3 regions of the Paenibacillus nitricinens genome follow, and region 3 is predicted to be linked to each of the others. Evidence: riboswitches for the same ligand, from Rfam matches in the RefSeq annotation. Region 3 holds a riboswitch; each other region holds the start of a gene.

Region 1 (5,902 bases), 2.4 Mb from region 3:
TCCGGTTTTTAAGAAGCGCTGCTTTGCGTGCGAATTAAGGAATATCTCCCTATAACTCAGAAATTTCTGCGCATTTGAATACTAATTAGGGAAACTCTCCCTATAATTCAACTGATTTGTTGTGAAATATAGATTTTCCGCCGATTTATAGGGAGGATTTCCCCATTTCCATTCATATTGGCCAATTATCACTACTTTAGACGGAGTTTTTCCCTAATTACTTTCCAAAAAAGAAGCTGCCCCCTAAGCAGTATTCACTACTTCTGAGACAGCTTCTCCTTTTAGTTAGAAAGCGGCTTAAGAAACCGCTTTGTTTGCTTTTTCTTTTTTACAGCCTGTTCGTTTACATGTGTCATAAGTGCCTTTGAAATCAAGGCGGTGATCCGTGACGTTAAAGCCGTATTCACGTTCCACTCTTTTCTCCAGCTCCACTAGCCAGTCATCCTTAATTTCCTCCAACCTGCCACACACGCTGCATATCAAATGATGATGCATGTGAGAATGATCATTCCCCCGCAGATCGTAACGAGCGACTCCATCTCCGAAGTTCATCTTTTCTACAATGTGAAGCTCGCATAAGAGCTCAAGTGTACGGTATACCGTTGCCAGCCCTAAATGCGGATAGCTGAGCTTAACAAGCATATATACTTCTTCTACGCTGAGATGATCTTTCTCATTGTCGAGCAATATGTTCACTATGGCCTCACGCTGGGGCGTTAATTTATATTTTTGCGCCGCAAAAAGCTGACTGATATTTGAAATTTGATCCATTTGATTTCCTACCTTCCCGGAATGATTTAACATCCGTATCCACTGAGACGCACCCATTTATGCATCAAAATATAAAACGTAAATAGTAATCGTTACGATATAATCATATCAAAATTAGTCACGAATGAATAGAGCCTGACATCATTATAACATTTTAGCTCTCTTATCCAAAGTTTCTTTCACCTTTTCCTGCCTATTTTTCTACCAAAATCTACTTTTTCGTGAAATATTGTAGGTTTGACCGCAACCTTTCCATATTTTTCTGCGTTAAAGGAGTTGATAGCGGCCACGAGGCCTATCCTTACAACGAGGTGAAATAAACATGAATATGAAAAAAAGAACATTAGCCGCGATTACAACCGTTACGATTCTCTCCTGCTCTTTGGGTGGCCAAATATTTGCAGCCGGAAACACCTTTAAGGATATTGACAATATAAACGGCAAAGAAAAAATTATTTCTTTAAAAAATCAAGGCTTGATCAAAGGGGTTAGTGAATCCCAATTCTTGCCCAGCTCCAAAGTTACAACAGCACAAGGGATCCAGTTCATTTCGGGTGGTCTCCAGCTTAGTCTTGCGGCTATTGATTTCAATAAAGCTCCCGTTGCTAGTGGCTTGTTCACGAAAGTCAAGGATAAAGCTTGGTACGCTGAAGCTTTTATTAATGCGTATTACAATCATGTCGAGCTTCCTAAGGATATTGATCCAACCAAAACAATAACCAAAGAAGAGTTCACCAATTATCTAGTGCAAGGGGTCGAAGGCATTGGGAATCTGCCGATGATTAATATAGTGCCCGTAGATATCGCTGACGATGCTGCGCTGAATCCTTCTTACCAAGGCAGCATTCAACGTTCGCTTAAATACAAGATCAATAGTTTAGACGCCAATGGGAAGTTTAATCCGAAAAGTGAAATCACTCGCGCCGAAGCTGCGATTATGCTCTATAATGCTTTGGAATTCCTGAAGACCGGTCTGAAATCCTAACCGATAAGCGGCATTCAACTGATCTGATTGAACACACGAAAAAGCAGTCCAGGAATGTTCCTGAACTGCTCTTTTTTACGACTTAATCTTCTTCTATATCTCTTCTCCACTAATTCTGTTCAGAAATTGCAGCGCACGAGGATGCTGCGGATGCTCAAGAACTTCTTGCGGAGTCCCTTGCTCTAGAATATGGCCTCCATCCATTAGAATGATCCGGTCAGCCACATCAGCAGCAAATTTCATCTCATGGGTCACTATCACCATGGTCATCCCCTCTGCCGCTAACTGTTTTATAACCTTAAGCACTTCCCCCACCAACTCAGGATCAAGCGCAGAGGTTGGCTCATCGAACAACAGCACCTCTGGATCTACTGCCATGGCACGAGCGATAGCTACCCGTTGCTGCTGACCACCTGACAGTTGATGCGGATAAGCATCCGCTTTGTCCGCCAAGCCAACTTTAGTTAATAACTTAAGGGCACGTTCGCGTGCTTCGTCCTTGGATCGCTTCTGGACCGTCACCTGCCCCTCCATTACATTGCCTAGTGCCGTCATATGCGGAAAAAGATTATAGGACTGAAAGACCATCCCTGTTTTTTGGCGTAACGCCAAAATAGACTTCTGGGGGATTTTCTTGTTATCCGTGAAATTAATTTTAATATCACTGAGCGATAAGCTTCCTTGATCAGGGACTTCAAGCAGATTAAAGCAGCGTAAAAGCGTTGTTTTGCCTGAACCCGATGGGCCAATAATCACCAGCACCTTGCCATGCTCCATTTCCAGATCAATGCCCTTTAATACCTGCAGCTCACCGAAGGATTTATGCAAATTAAGTATTTCAATCATAATTGTCTCCCCCTTTAGCTCGCAGAGTAACGACTCAGTCGTTTTTCCAAGTAGTTTTGTAGTGCTGACAACACAGAGCAGAACAATAAGTAGAATAATCCGGCTTCCGTATACACCAGCAGAGGCTCATACGTTGTAGAAGCTACCTGCTGCGCAGTTCTAAACATCTCCGTATAGGTAATGATTGCTGCCAATGAAGTGTCTTTGACTAAGCTAATAAAGGAATTCGATAACGGCGGTACAGAAACACGGGCAGCTTGTGGCAGAATAATGCGGCGCAGTGCCTGGGTACGAGTCATCCCAACGGAGAAAGCCGCTTCCCACTGACCTTTATGTATCGACAGAATAGCCGCACGGATGATTTCCGATGAATAAGCCCCTACACTAAGCGTAAATCCAATGGTCGCGGCTATGAAAGGGTCGAGCACAATTCCCACTGCCGGCAAACCATAAAAAATAATAAACAGTTGTACTAACAATGGGGTTCCACGAATGACCCATACATAAAAGCGGGCGATTAGCTTCGGAAGTATCCACGGGGAGAGACGAGCCAGTGCTGTCAATATCGCTAAGATCATTCCCAGTGCAAATGATATCAATGCCAATGGAATGGTAAAAGCCACCCCAGCTTTTAGCAGGGGTAGCAGTGAATCTAAGAAAATTTGTATTTTGCGGTCATCCATTTTTAGACATCCTTTTTTGGCTCCAAGCTGGTTAGCTTCTGAACCCTTGAATTATTTTGAAACGTCAGCACCAAAGTATTTCTCAGAAATCTTTAAGTACGTGCCATCGCTCTTCATTTCAACAATTGCATCACTAACTGCTTTTACCAACTCTTCGTTGCCTTTTAAGAAAACAGCTGCGCTTTGTGAACCGTCTGGAATCTCATCTACTACTTTAATTTTTACATCAGGCTTTTGCTTTTTCAGGTCTAGATAAGACAAACCATCATTTACAGTTGCATCAATTCGGCCTGAGGTCAATAGGTCCATCGCTTGATTGAAGCCATCTGTAGCTACAATTTCAGCCCCGTTCTCACGGGCGATATCAGACAGGTTACTGGTCAGAGATTGTCCGGCTTTTTTCCCCTTAAGATCTGCAAAGGTTTTGATATCCTCATTGTTTTCACTCACTATCAATACCGCTTTAGATACGATATACGGTTCGGAGAAATCATATTTCACTTTACGATCTTCATTAATGGATACTTCGTTAAAAATAACATCAAACCGCTTGGCATCCATCCCAGCAAAAATACCGTCCCACTGTGTCTCAAAAAACTCTGGTTCAACACCGAGACGCTTCGCTACTTCCTCAGCAATTTCTACATCAAAGCCGGTCAGTTTGCCCGAAGCGTCATGATAAGTAAAGGGTGCATAGGTCCCTTCTGTTCCTATACGCAATTTGCCGCTAGCTTTAACAGCTTCCAGACTGTTTTGTGCAGTGGCTGTATTTCCAGCATTCGTTCCAGCTGAAGAATTCTTAGACGTACCGGTATTCGAATTATTGCCGCAGGCCGCTACAAACACCACGGTTAACGCCAATAGAATAGTTAAACTTAGTTTTTTCATAATTAATTCCCCTCTCTTTACCCGGAATTCATCCGGTAAATTGTATACTACACTGGCCGCTGTATACCGTCGATTATATACATCGGAATTGTAATATTAGGTAAATCTCTACCCTTATATTACCCAATCTTAGAATAATCCTTCACAAGATCCTCTCTTTACATCTCAGAAAGATATGGTATATTTATAAACAAATTAAATATGGACCTGTTATTTCACTAGGGGAGTCGGCCGACTGAGACGGAGCTTCAAGCTCCGGACCCTTGGAACCTGATCTGGATCATACCAGCGGAGGGAAGTGGAGCAGAATTTTCATCCCATGCATTTTAGTGTTCCTATGCAGAATGAACTTTTTGACCCATTTATTTCCCTTCGGAAATGAATGGGTCTTTATTTGTTTACAATCAATCACAAAACTTAAGCATACAAGAAGTTTATCCATCACAAAACGTTTAGGAGGTTCAATCATCACGACAATCCTATCCATTCAAGGCTTAACCTACTCTTTTCCGGAATCTGAACACCCCCCTGTATTTGCAGATCTATCCTTAGATATCAGCAGAGGAGAGTTTGTCTCGGTCATTGGGGCTAGCGGATGCGGAAAAAGCACGCTTTTCAAAACTATAGCAGGCTTGCTCGAACCCACTCACGGGCAAATAATAATTCATTCGAACCCGTCATCCTCTACTCGCTTAGGTCAGATCGCTTACATGCCTCAGCAGGATTTGCTGTTGCCTTGGAGAACCGTGCTCGACAACTGTCTTTTGCCCTGGGAGATTAAACCAACGTTTAGCAAACAACAGACGATCTCTCGCATTCAAGAAATGCTTTCACGTTTCGGTTTAGCCGATGTAGAGAGGGCATATCCCCATGAGCTGTCGGGTGGCATGAAACAGCGAGTCGCATTTCTACGAACGCTTGTAGCTGGTGGCGGGACCGGTCTTATGCTGCTAGATGAGCCGTTTGGAGCGCTCGATGCTATGACCAAACGTGAGATACACCGTTGGCTATTGGAGCTTTGGGATGAGCTGGGTCAAACAGTGATGCTCATCACCCATGATCTAGAGGAAGCGCTATTACTAAGCGATCGGATTTATTTATTGTCTGGAGGAATCCATAGCGAAATCCAGGAGATTGTCGTTGATTTACCGAGGCCAAGACATTACAAGTTGAACTATGAACCCCGGTTTATAGCGTTACGGGAAGAGTTGGAGCGGAGACTGTATGCAGCCCATACCTTTTAAAAAATATGTTAACAATTACGTTCCCTTCATTCTACTGCTGTTGTTCATTCTTGTGATCTGGGAGTCAGTTGTTCGTCTTCACTTGATTCCAGCCTTTATCCTACCTGCACCTTCTTCAATAGGCATCGCATTGATCGAACACAGGCAATTACTCAGACCGCATTTATTGGCGACATTGCAGGAAATATGCGTAGGCTTTGTTCTCTCAGTTATTTGTGGTGCACTGCTGGGCACCGGAATGTACTTGTTTCGTCCCCTTGAAAAGGCCATCTATCCGTTCCTTATTATCAGTCAGACGATTCCGTTAATCGCGCTATCCCCCATTTTTATTATGTGGTTCGGGTATACGCTATGGAGCAAAGTGGCTGTTGTGTTTCTAACTGCTTTTTTTCCAGTCGTTGTGAGTACATATGACGGATTTCGTACAAGTGGTCAAGCCTACAAAGACTTATTGTTAACATTTGGCGCCAACCGCTGGCAACTGC
Region 2 (5,902 bases), 180 kb from region 3:
CCTGGTTAAGGGCTTGAAAGCAGATACTACTTACAAATATCGTGTAGGCTATGAGGACCATTGGTCAGAATGGAATGAATATTCTACTGTTGATCAGGATAAAAAAACACCGACCTCATTCTTATTCATTACGGATTCCCATACGAATCAATTACAAGGATTAGAAACCTATCAAGCGCTAATGACTAACGCATTGACACAATATCCATCAACACAGTTTATTATGCACGGTGGAGATATGGTTGATGTAGGCGGCGCATTCGAAGAATGGCAAAAGTTCTGGCTAGCATCTTCTATTTATGCAACAAAACTTCCGACTGCACTAGCACTGGGCAACCATGATGTGAAGAGTGAAGGAAAAGATGTGTTCACCAAAGGTGCGAATTTCCCAGAGAACGGACCAGAATCCCAACTGCAATATGCTTACTCTTATGAAGTCGATGATACTCATTTTGTCGTATTGAACTCAGAAGGCGTAGAGGAACAGATGATTGCTCAAGCAGCATGGTTAAAAGAAGATTTGGATCAGAATGATAAAAAGTGGACTGTCGTTATGTTCCATCGTCCAGCTTATCATACAGAGAATGGTCGGGAATCCCTTGTTGAGTATACCCAAACCTACTTTGCACCCATATTAGAAAAGAAAAAAGTCGATTTGGTTCTGGTTGGTCATGATCATGTATATGCACGGACCTATCCAATGAAGGATGGAAAGCCAAATAAAGCTACCAATGAGGGGACTGTATACCTTGATGGTGGTGCTTCAGGCTGGAAATTCTATGATGGCACGCAATATAATTATTTGAATTATATTTTTGATGAAGACGTTCCTGTGTACTCCGCTATTGAAATTACAGAAGATGCGATTCATGTGAAGGCACGTACAATTGCGGGTACATTGATCGATGAGTTTTCTGTCAAGAAAACAACGGAAACTGAGACACCAACACCAACACCAACACCAACACCAACACCAACACCAACACCAACACCAACACCAACACCAACACCAACACCAACACCAACACCGACACCAACACCGACACCGACACCGACACCACCAGTATCGACACCAAATTCAACAGCAACGCTACCAGTATCGCCAACGCCACCAACATCAACACCGAAGCCAACAGTAACGCCAACAGCGCCAACAGCGTCAAAGCTGGTGTTCAACGACAAGGTAAATGTAGAGGCAGTTAAGGCTATCGTGGAAAAAGAGAAGTCTGCTCCCGCTATACACTTTACGGATGTTCAGGCATCTTCGTGGAGTGCCTCCGTAGTGGAGCGTGCAGCTAAGATGGGGATTGTAACGGGTTATAGTGATGGTTCTTACCATCCGAATCAAAAGGTAACTCGCGCCGAGTTCGCCACAATGGTAGCAAAAGCTTTTGGTCTACCGAATTCAAGCGGTTCATTCTTCTCTGATACACAAGGACATTGGGCTTCAAAATCGATTGCAGCATTACAAGCTAAAGGGGTAATCACGGGATATAGTGATGGTTCTTTCCATCCTAATCAAGAAATTTCCCGCGCTGAGATCGTTGCAATGCTTGCTCGTCTGACAAACTATGTTCCTAACGCATCCAATCTATTTTTGGATGTAGCTACGAACTGGGCTTCTGAACAAATTAATGCTTTTGCAACTGCTGGCATAGTAACTGGTAAAGGCAACGAATTGTTCAAACCGAATGATACTGCATCCCGTGCGGAGTCGGTTGCGATGATCATTCGCTTGTTGGATAAATTGCTTGCACAATAAGTGAAATATTTCGGATAGTTAACCGGGTTCGCTTCCACCAATAAGTAGAAGAAGGGGCTGTCCCTGAGTCATTTATGACTTATGGGACAACCCCTTTGCTGCGTCTTATAGCCTAAAGCTCAATAAAGTCACTGCGGAATTTCTCGAAATCAGATTTTCTGCATTCCAGTTCAAGCCTTGTGCCTGTTTCTTCATAGCTAGTCGATTGGACATGGGCATGCTCGTTAAAATAGGAGACCACATTGCCGCGATCAAATGGAATCAGAATTTCACACTGTACATAATCCGTAAAAACATGGCTGCGAATCAGATCTGTAAGTTCAGCTATCCCGCTAATTTGTTTGGCGGAAAGATAGACATTGTCACCCTCAAGGTGAGGGTAAGGTAGGTCCGTTAGGTCAGCTTTGTTGTAGGCATAAACTGTTGGAATTTGGTCCGCACCGAGCGCTTTCAAAGTCTCATCGGTGACAGCCATATGCTGCTGATGCTGGGGATCGGAAATATCGACTACATGAATCAATAAGTCGGCTTCGGTCACCTCTTCGAGCGTGGAGCGGAAGGCTTTGACCAGATGATGGGGAAGCTGGCTGACGAATCCAACGGTATCTGTTAATAAAAAGGTTTTGTGATCCGGTAGCTCAATGCTCCGAACGGATGTCTCCAGCGTAGCGAATAACATATCCTTGGCGAACACTTGCTTATTAGAGCCTGGATGATACGTCTCCACGATTACATTCATTAAGCTGGACTTGCCGGTATTCGTATAGCCGACGAGACAGACGACAGGAACCTCATTCTTATGCCGCTGCTTCCGCTGAATTTGGCGCCTTGCTACTTGCTGTTGAAGCTCAACCTGTAATGCTGAAATCCGTTCTTCAATTCTTCTGCGATCCAGCTCCAGCTTTGTTTCACCAGCGCCTCTGTTCTTCAGCCCAGCACCACCACCTTGTCTGCCGAGAGATTCTCGGAGACCTGTTAATCGGGGGAGCATATATTGCAGCTTAGCTACTTCCACTTGCAGCTGAGCTTCTTTGGTCTTCGCTCGTTCTGCGAAAATATTCAGGATCAGAATCGTCCGGTCAATGACCTGACGGCCTAGAGAGGACTCCAAATTGCGAATCTGTGAAGGAGACAGCTCATCATTAAAAATAACAATAGGAGCATCATGCGCTTCTAAGAGAGCAGATAATTCTTGGATTTTGCCTGTGCCGATATAGTGGGAAGGGTTGATCCGACTTGCCTTCTGACTAAGCTCTCCTACAACTTCTAGGTCACAGGCAGCTGCCAGATTAGTGAGTTCTTCCATCGAATAAGCGAAGTTTGTTTCGTTTTGTAGCTGGACACCGACTATAATAGCTTTTTCTCGTAGTTGTTCCATATATTTATTCATCCTCCAGTAGTAAATAGTAAACGCAAAAAAACACAGGTCATCTGCCTGTGCTTATGGTTCGTTAGAGGACGTCAGAACAAATGTGTAAGGGGAAATCTCCGTTACAACATTAGGGTCTTCCATAGATATATCAAATTAAACAACGGCTGGGGCGTAGGGAAATGATAACTTAATCCCTTACGAGCAGCAGTTGGTTTAAATTATAAGAAAGTATAAGTTTCACGATATACTTTATCCTTATAATTCTCACATAAACGCTACCGTCCTTATAAGGACGCCGAAGGCGTTTTAGTTTGTTGGCTTCTATGGAGTTAAATGGGTAGACCTATCCTGAGTCCTCTGCACATGGGCAGAGCTTTAGCGCTATTCAATTAGCCGCGCAAAGTTCTAACTCGGATAAAATCTATCACACGTAACCCTCCGTTCATAAAAAGTTAAGTCGAGTTTACCACATCCTTTATTTGGTGGCAAATCTGTATTTTATATCTGTTTAGCACTTCTCTATTTTAATATCATCCAAGAATTCTAAAAATTGATTGCATAGCATATAGATATAATTTGATATGAATAGGAGGTGTGAAGACATTGCCTGTCCTCTCTACAAGCACAATCATTAATTTACCTGTCGACGGTACCCGTCCAATAGATCAAGTTGTGATCGAAGTAGTTAACAATGGATCAGCTGGAGCGGCTTGTTATTTAACGGGTTTAGCCAATAGTGCAAGTCCTCAGACAGTCTTTATTGAAGAATTATTTGAGCTGCAATATCGGGAAACGTTAAGTAAGACCTACCCTATTGTAGAGGATTTATTTCAATTTAATTTTGTGTATTCACAGGAGCAATTAAAGATTCAGGTTTTTCTTGTGGATGTGAACGGTGTCTGGACGGCCGTTAATCTGGAAGTGTTTCAAGTAAGCCGTATAACCTCGGAAATACGTGATAACGTATCGGTTACATCGACTGACTTCGCAGCGATCAGCTTTATGAGGAGTCCTGCCTTTACTATTCCACAAGGTCTTGCGGCTGAAATTAGACCGGCTGCTTTAGATATTCTATCCAAAAGACCTGTGCGTTATATGGTCGTTGCAGGTGGAACTCTGGATGGGACATTTGAAAATTTCCCTACACCAACTACGGATATTCCTGTCACGGACACAGCACTGCTTGTCAATTACACCTGCACTACGGTCACGGGTGGAAAGGTGATTATGCAAGGTACAGGATCAGGGATCTCTGGTGCGTATGCGAATTTGGCCGTTAACTTGCTTAACGAGCGGCTCTCTTACGAGCTTCAGGATGAGCCGGTTACTTTGGTAGTTAACTCACTCTCAGGTGATGATGATCTCGCCGTCACTTTTAAGATGTCCGAGCAATGGTGAGCGTTCTACACTTAGATACCGCGATAGGGATACCCAAGGAACGAAAATCATATTGTAAAAAGTTTACTTATGATATAAGTTATAGGAAGTTGAATCGCAATAAACGGGTGCTTGATGAAGTCAGGCTGAGATAGCGGCCTTATGCCGCTGACCGTCAATCTGATCTGGGTAATGCCAGCGTAGAGACGTTATTGTCGAGCATCCTTTTTTTGATGCCATGCGCAAGCCTACCCATTAATGGGTAGGCTTTTTAAAATTACTCACATCATGCGAGCAACGAATCCAAGAACCTAGAAGGGAAGTTGTTGAAGCATGGAACAAGCTAAGCAAGGACAAAGGCAAGGACAACAAGACAAAGGGACGAGGTCACGGGGATTGAAGCTGACTGATATTCTGGTAACCATCGTGATCGCGGTCGTATTCGGTATTATCTATAAAATCTGGGGACCGATGTACGACGTGGTCAAACCGCTGGGTACCCATGCGGAGCAAACGATATACGGCATGTGGTTCATTGCCGGGACGTTCGCGTTTCTCATCATCCGCAAGCCGGGAGTGGCGCTTCTGGCTGAGATTGCGGCGGCTTCCGTTAGTGCGCTATTGGGCAGTGAATGGGGGCTTTCGACCTTGTATTACGGCGCGTTGCAGGGATTGGGCGCGGAGTTAGTCTTCGCGATTTTCCTCTATCGCAACGCGAACGTCTGGGTCACGTCGCTGGCCGCGCTCGCGGCGGCGGCGGGTTCGTTGGTGCTGGATTTCGGCTACGGTTACATTGAATCGTTGTCCGCTTGGAACTATACGCTGCTGATCGGACTGAGGGGACTCGGAAGTATCGTCATCGCCGGTATCTTCGCCTTCGGACTGTCCAAAGCGCTTGAGCTCACAGGCGTAACCAAAGTGTTGAGACCGGCGTCCAAGGCGGACTATGACGCATTGACACGACTATGACGGCTGGAGTCTCCATAGCTGCGAGAGTTAAGAACCTAAAGCTTAAGTTTGCCGGAGAGGACTCCTTGTTGTTCAAGGGCATTTCCCTTTCTTTCCACCAGGGGGAGAAGACGCTGCTGCTCGGCCCGAGCGGATGCGGGAAGTCGACGCTGCTGCAGGTGTTGAGCGGTTTGATTCCCGGTTCGATCGAAGTTCCGATGATCGCTGAAGAGACATTTGTTCCCGAGCGATGGGGATACGTATTCCAAGATCCGGATACGCAGTTCTGTATGCCATATGTGGACGAGGAGATGGCTTTCGTTCTCGAGAACATGCGCGTCCCCCGCGAAGAAATGGCAGGTCTGATCCGCCTTTATCTCGCTCAAGTCGGCTTGAATATTCCTGATATCCATATCGCAATCCAATCGTTATCGCAAGGGATG
Region 3 (5,902 bases):
AAGTAACGTTCAACCTTCTTGGTTCTGAAAGCCGACTTTTTGAGCTCTCATTGAAGTGGTAAGTTCAAAAAGCCAACTTTGATAACGAAGTGATACAGGAAGCGGATTGAATCTTGAACGAACTTGGGAAGTCCGGTCTACTCCGCCGGTAAAAAATCATTCGTGAATGCACTAGCTGCATCCAGCGGTTTGTCCAGCAGCTTCAAATCATACATCCAGTCGCCGTAATTCTGCCAGACCTCGGTTTTTTGCTCTCCCCAGCGGGGGGCGTCGTCTTTATATTTCGGGCTAAGCCATTTTTGGCTGGCTAGGACAAGCTCGGCATCAAGGTCAGGCACAGCTTTGGATAATGTAGCGGCAGCCTCTTCTGGATGATCAATCGCATATTGATAACCCTTCGATGTGGCTTTCAGGAAAGCCTTCACCAAATCTGGATTCTCAGAAATCTGCTTCTCGCTCGTGGTCAGCACAGGGGTGTAATAATCGAGCTGAGGCGCATAATCCTTCAAGTACAGCATATCCAGAGGCTCTCCACGCAGTTCGGCTTCAATACCGGTCCAAGCGTAGAAGATCCAAGCGAAATCAATGTCACGTTTGACTGCGGTAAAATAGTCAGCTTCACCAATACTGATTAGCTTCACCTTTTTCACATCGCCACCAACAGGGTCCATGATCGCCTTCATGGCTGCTTCCTCGGCGGGAGATCCCCAGCCTCCGTAAGTTTTACCCTCAAAATCTTTTGGCGATTTAATATTGCGATCCACTGGAGCGGCGAATCCCGACGTATTATGTTGAATAATGGCTGCAATCGAGACAAGGGGAACGCCTTGTAGACGAGCTAGAGTCAATCCTTCCTGAGCGCTGATCCCAAAAGCAGCTTCCCCAGAAGTAACCATGGTATCGGAGCCTGCTGCGCCAGGTTGAACGATTTCTACATCCAGACCTTCTTCCGCGTAATAACCAAGATCCTTGGCTACGTAAAGACCGGTATGATTCGTATTCGGTGTCCAGTCCAGTGCAACCTTAACTTTGGTAAGCTCTTTTGGAGCATTTGATCCGGTCGCTGCATTCGATTCCGCAGCAGTCCCTTTGTTTCCAGCTGTATTCCCGTTGTTGCTGCCGCATCCGGCAATCGCAAGAATGAGCATACAGATGAGGCTAAGCATGAGTGCTTTTTTGACATGCATGTCTTCTTCTCTCCTTTAAGGTTGCCAGATCCCGTCATCCAACATGAACCATAAAGTGTAGTATGTACATTTCTTCTACATCTTTTGTGATCTACACAAAAAAAGCGCCCGAGTGATCGGGACGCTGGCTTGGCGCAAGGTTAGTAAAGGTCACAGGGACCAAAACCAATTGGCAATTCCTACGCTGGCATTATCCAGATCAGGTATAAGGGTCAGTATCTTGTGGGATACAATCTCAGCCGGCCAATTCCAGCACCCCTGGTTCTATGAAGTTAACGGGTATTTCCACTTGAAATATAAGAAAGTTTAGGTTTTGCACCTATACTTTATAGCTTATATTTCTTGCATACGCTGTATTATAGACGGCTGTTCTCGGAATGTCTAGTAGCATGATCCTAAATTTTTCAAATCTCTTAGTCCGTTTTCATTCATCCAGATCTTTATGTTTCTTGCGATGACGCCGCTTAAGCTCAGTAACCAGAGCACCTAGTGTAAGGACAACACTGATCATTATCCCGCTCATTATCACGAAGAGAGCAAGAAACTCAAAGGGGGAATAGCTAACCATTTTACTCCACTGAATCTTTCCATCCAGATCGTCAATGACTTGATTCATGCCATAAATCCCACTTACCACCGTAAATACAGTGAGGATCATCAGCAGATTATCCCGGCGCTTCGACTGGAATTTATCTTGATACTGAAACAGGTCAGTCAATGTTTCTTTTACTTCCTCGAATAGAGCGTCGTTCCCGTATACTTTACGCAGCTGAAGAAAAATCTCCCGTCCTTGCGACTGTGAGATTAGCTCTAAGAAATAAAACTTTGCCGAGAATTTATTAATCGAGTAGATTAAATTATCGATCTCATCATAATCGTGGTTTATGCGTAGTCGGGAATGCATATTTGCCAGCTTTAGCAGAACGATTTTGTGGAAAATATTGAGTAGAAATCCGTAATAGTATTGCCCGTACATCTGGTCGGCCAGGCTAATGGCGATCTTTGGTTCAGCTCGGGTAAGGCAGCAAAAGGTCTGCTCATTCATCATATAATACGTGTCTGGGCCCCATCGATTATAGGAATGCTCATGACAATAATTCGCAATATACGCTGGGTCGCTGGCACTGGCATAGGGCTTGCCGTTCAGATCAATTCCATCAAGCTGAGAGGCGCGATAGCGGATATTTACACTAATCTCATCAGAATCTCCTTCATTCTGAAAGCCGTAAAAGGCTTGCACCTGCATTCTTTCATCTACGAAAAAGGGAAGGGTCTCGAAATAAGCCCCATTGATATCCGAGTGATCCAGAAAAGGCTCCAAGCCATCTACCAGATTTCGGAAGACAAAATCCTCTACCATCTCATAGGTCTGTTCCCCGCAATGGATATAGGTATAATCATCCTGTACGAAGGTATTCTCAAGCGTCCGGAAGCGGTCCGCGAATTCCAGTGCAATACTAAAGGGAATCGAATCCCCCTCAAGCTGGACACGCATGGTCACAAATCCAAGCTGAAAAGGACATATGAATATATCCGTCGAGAGAATTTTAAAAAATATAGACTGCTGAGGAATCTCTAGGATACAGTCCAGATCATTGACTCTGGAAAAGCGGCGGAAAGAGTCCACATCCTTCTTGCGTGGAAAAAGAATGTGTGCAGCAAACGGTAAATAGGTACGCTCCAGCCGTTCATGGGAAACACAGTAGCCTTCTCCGTAATAGGCATTTTCTAGCTCTTTATTATCCAGAAAAAAACGTGTGAAGCCATCATCCTGCAATTGTTGGATGAGCTTCTTAGAATCACCCTTTTTTATTGAAAAGGGAAAAATAAACTGCATAAGCGCAGTATGTAATAAAGGTTCAGTTGAAAGCTTATCCATTCATCGTCCATCCTTGTGCTCAGAATATGCTTATAGATGACATTACCCTTAAAAGATTAGGTTGATACCATTCTAACATTCTAAATACTGGAACTCTTTCTTTGTACTGCTTGCCTGGATTGGAATCTCCATGCGGCAATGCTCAGCAAGAATAGGAAGGCGGCAAAGCCGGCAAGTACCCCAGCAGTTTGTGCTACTTTTAAATGGTCCATAGACCAGCCCATAAATAGGGGCAGCAGAGCTCCACCGACACCTCCAGCAGCGATCATTATGCTGGGTGTTGATTCTTCGGCTCCTGGCAGCATCTTGCTGGAGAAGACTAAAGCTATGGAGAAAATACCGGACATAAATAGCCCAAGTAGCATAATTACGATGAATGCAGCTAATCGATTTTCTGTGAACGGAAAAAGAGCCAACAGTAACAAGGTCAGTAAACAGCTACATAAAATGTATACACGGTAAGAAATTTTCTCTGCAATCACTCCAGCAAACAATCTTCCCGTAGACATAGCTAGCCAAAAGAAAGTGACTGTCAGCGCCGCCGCAGATTCTGTCATTCCTAGCTTGGCGATAAAGATGGCGGGCATAAAGTTGACCAGACTCATCTCCGTACCTACATAGAGAAAGAAGAAAAGAATGAAGATACCCAGCAGAATCCATTGTTTCCCTTTATACGGAAGCTGTGTGCTGGACTGCGAGGAATGCGGGGATGCTGAGACTTTGCGAGGTGCTCGCTCGTCTAGTATACGTTGCAGATTCCCGAAATGGCCTCTTCCCCAGAGAATGAGGGAAAGTAATGAGAAGCAAGCGACAATTAGAAATGTCAATCTCCATGCTCCGGTAGCAATGAGCGGACTGGCGATAAGAGGCATTAGGAGTGCCCCTACCCCAAAAAGGACTTCAAGTCGGCTCATCGCGATCGCGGTTCCTTCTGTCACAGCTCCGATAATGATGGTGCCGATGACGGCTTCGATCATACCGAAACCAAAGCCAGCCGCAACAGCAATGACATACATCCATCCCCAAGGTGGCAGAAAAGCATATGCAATTTCAGCAGTCAGGAGAAGAGCGGTGGCGATAATGATGCCTCCTCGTTTGCCAAAACGGCGATTGAGTAGGGGAGAGACAAGCACACCAGCCAGAAAACCAGCGAATTGACTAAAGATTAATTGCCCGCCGGCACTATAATTTTGGTCATAATGCTGTAACAGAACGGGAAGAATAGATCCCAGTACGACATGAGCAAGTCCAATGACAAAGTAGGAAAGACAGCCGATCCAAATCAGTTTTTTCACGAAGTAAGCCCCTTATATTGAATGTAGTTTATGGAGTAAGGTCGGATTCAATGTGAACCTGAAGGGTACATTATAATAAGCACCATTGTTATGATAAATCCAAACGGTGAGCTTGGATATATAAACTTTTGTTTACATGCTTGAAGGGAGAGATTTACGTAATGGATAACAAACAACTGGAGCAACTCATTATTAAAGCATTGGATGCCAACAAGTTCGGTTCCTTTAGTACGATCGAAGAAGGAAATAAGCCGAAAGTACGTTATATGGCTATTTTCCATGAGGGTTTGAAGATTTATTTAGCTACGAATCGCAAAACTCATAAGGTGGAGGAATTATCGAATAATCCGAACGCCTTTTTGCTGCTTGGATATGAGTCAGGCGGAAGCAAAGATGTGCTGGAGATTGAAGCCACCGCTGCCGTTTCTAAGGATGAAGGGCTGCGCACAAAGGTATGGAACAAAGAGCTGGAGCCATGGTTTACAGGACCCGATGATCCTAATTATGTGATTCTTGAACTTACTCCAACGCGTATTGAGTATGTTGGCAGTAATAAAGAGCACGGCGTGTGGACTCCCTAAACCAATTTAAAATCGTTTCCGAGAGCCTTCCTATCCCCCACGGGTTTAGGAGGGCTTTTTTTAAAAGATAAGTCCCTGAGTGTCCTGTTAAAACATGTTATAATGACTTCAACTTTTTACGTAATTTCTCAGGGGAGGACTTAAAATACATGACCGTTACTCTGTTATATATTGAAGATGATCATGAAATCGGCAGCGTCGTGTCTGCGGATTTAAGTGAGCGTGGTTATAGTGTGCGTTGGCTGCGGAGCGGGGAGGGAGCGACGGAGGAAGCTTCGCCTTGTCAATTGGCCATTCTGGATGTAATGCTTCCGGGTCTGGATGGCTTTACTGTCGGACAACGATTGAAGCGGGCGTACCCTAAACTTCCGATCTTGATGCTCTCCGCACGGACTTCCATTGATGATAAACTGCAGGGGCTTGAATTCGCGGATGATTATTTGACGAAGCCTTTTCATCCGGATGAATTGGCAGCCAGAATTGAAGTGCTGCTCAGGCGGAATGGGGCATCTGTTCAGGATTCGCTCACGCTTAAGCACCTAATCGTATATGAAGGAGATAACCGGGTAATAAATGCTCAGACTCAGGAAGAAGTCATGCTTACGGGTAAGCAATTTCAGATTTTTTCTTATTTGCTGCGTCATCTCGGCCAGATTATGACGAAGGAGCAGATTTATGAAGCCGTCTGGGGAGAAGCCTATCTCGAAGGGGATAAAACTTTGATGGTACATATACGATATTTGCGCGAAAAGTTAGAACTTGATCCGGGCAATCCGGAAATTATAGAAACTGTCCGGGGGATTGGATATCGGGTAAGAGCATGAGTGGGTTAGGGCGCATTCGTAAGCAGCGCAACTCCTCTTTGCTGTCGGGATATTTGCTTATTATCGTTTCTGCACTGCTTTTTATCCCTGTGGTTCTGCCGTTATCTTTTGTTCTCTACAATATGGTTAATGAAGT

The links. Region 3 has a riboswitch for thiamine pyrophosphate ahead of ACN6KS_RS02085 (ABC transporter substrate-binding protein). Riboswitches for the same ligand answer to the same signal wherever they lie in the genome.
Region 1: it holds a riboswitch for thiamine pyrophosphate, as region 3 does, so the genes downstream of both, ACN6KS_RS12485 (ABC transporter ATP-binding protein) here and ACN6KS_RS02085 (ABC transporter substrate-binding protein) in region 3, are expected to answer to the same signal.
Region 2: it holds a riboswitch for thiamine pyrophosphate, as region 3 does, so the genes downstream of both, ACN6KS_RS01370 (ECF transporter S component) here and ACN6KS_RS02085 (ABC transporter substrate-binding protein) in region 3, are expected to answer to the same signal.

What each region holds. Positions count from the first base shown of each region.
Region 1 is NZ_CP183948.1:2,850,871-2,856,772, reverse strand. It holds gene ACN6KS_RS12510 (Fur family transcriptional regulator) at 298-771, opposite strand; gene ACN6KS_RS12505 (S-layer homology domain-containing protein) at 1,094-1,756, shown strand; gene ACN6KS_RS12500 (amino acid ABC transporter ATP-binding protein) at 1,850-2,602, opposite strand; gene ACN6KS_RS12495 (amino acid ABC transporter permease) at 2,617-3,285, opposite strand; gene ACN6KS_RS12490 (amino acid ABC transporter substrate-binding protein) at 3,337-4,173, opposite strand; TPP riboswitch at 4,384-4,487, shown strand; gene ACN6KS_RS12485 (ABC transporter ATP-binding protein) at 4,518-5,417, shown strand; gene ACN6KS_RS12480 (ABC transporter permease) at 5,398-5,902, shown strand, end outside.
Region 2 is NZ_CP183948.1:290,604-296,505, forward strand. It holds gene ACN6KS_RS01355 (S-layer homology domain-containing protein) at 1-1,762, shown strand, start outside; gene hflX (GTPase HflX) at 1,875-3,140, opposite strand; gene ACN6KS_RS01365 (hypothetical protein) at 3,729-4,532, shown strand; TPP riboswitch at 4,626-4,737, shown strand; gene ACN6KS_RS01370 (ECF transporter S component) at 4,845-5,480, shown strand; gene ACN6KS_RS01375 (ABC transporter ATP-binding protein) at 5,477-5,902, shown strand, end outside.
Region 3 is NZ_CP183948.1:466,593-472,494, forward strand. It holds gene ACN6KS_RS02085 (ABC transporter substrate-binding protein) at 138-1,187, opposite strand; TPP riboswitch at 1,347-1,457, opposite strand; gene ACN6KS_RS02090 (hypothetical protein) at 1,612-3,066, opposite strand; gene ACN6KS_RS02095 (MFS transporter) at 3,147-4,361, opposite strand; gene ACN6KS_RS02100 (pyridoxamine 5'-phosphate oxidase family protein) at 4,523-4,942, shown strand; gene ACN6KS_RS02105 (response regulator transcription factor) at 5,092-5,766, shown strand; gene ACN6KS_RS02110 (histidine kinase dimerization/phospho-acceptor domain-containing protein) at 5,763-5,902, shown strand, end outside.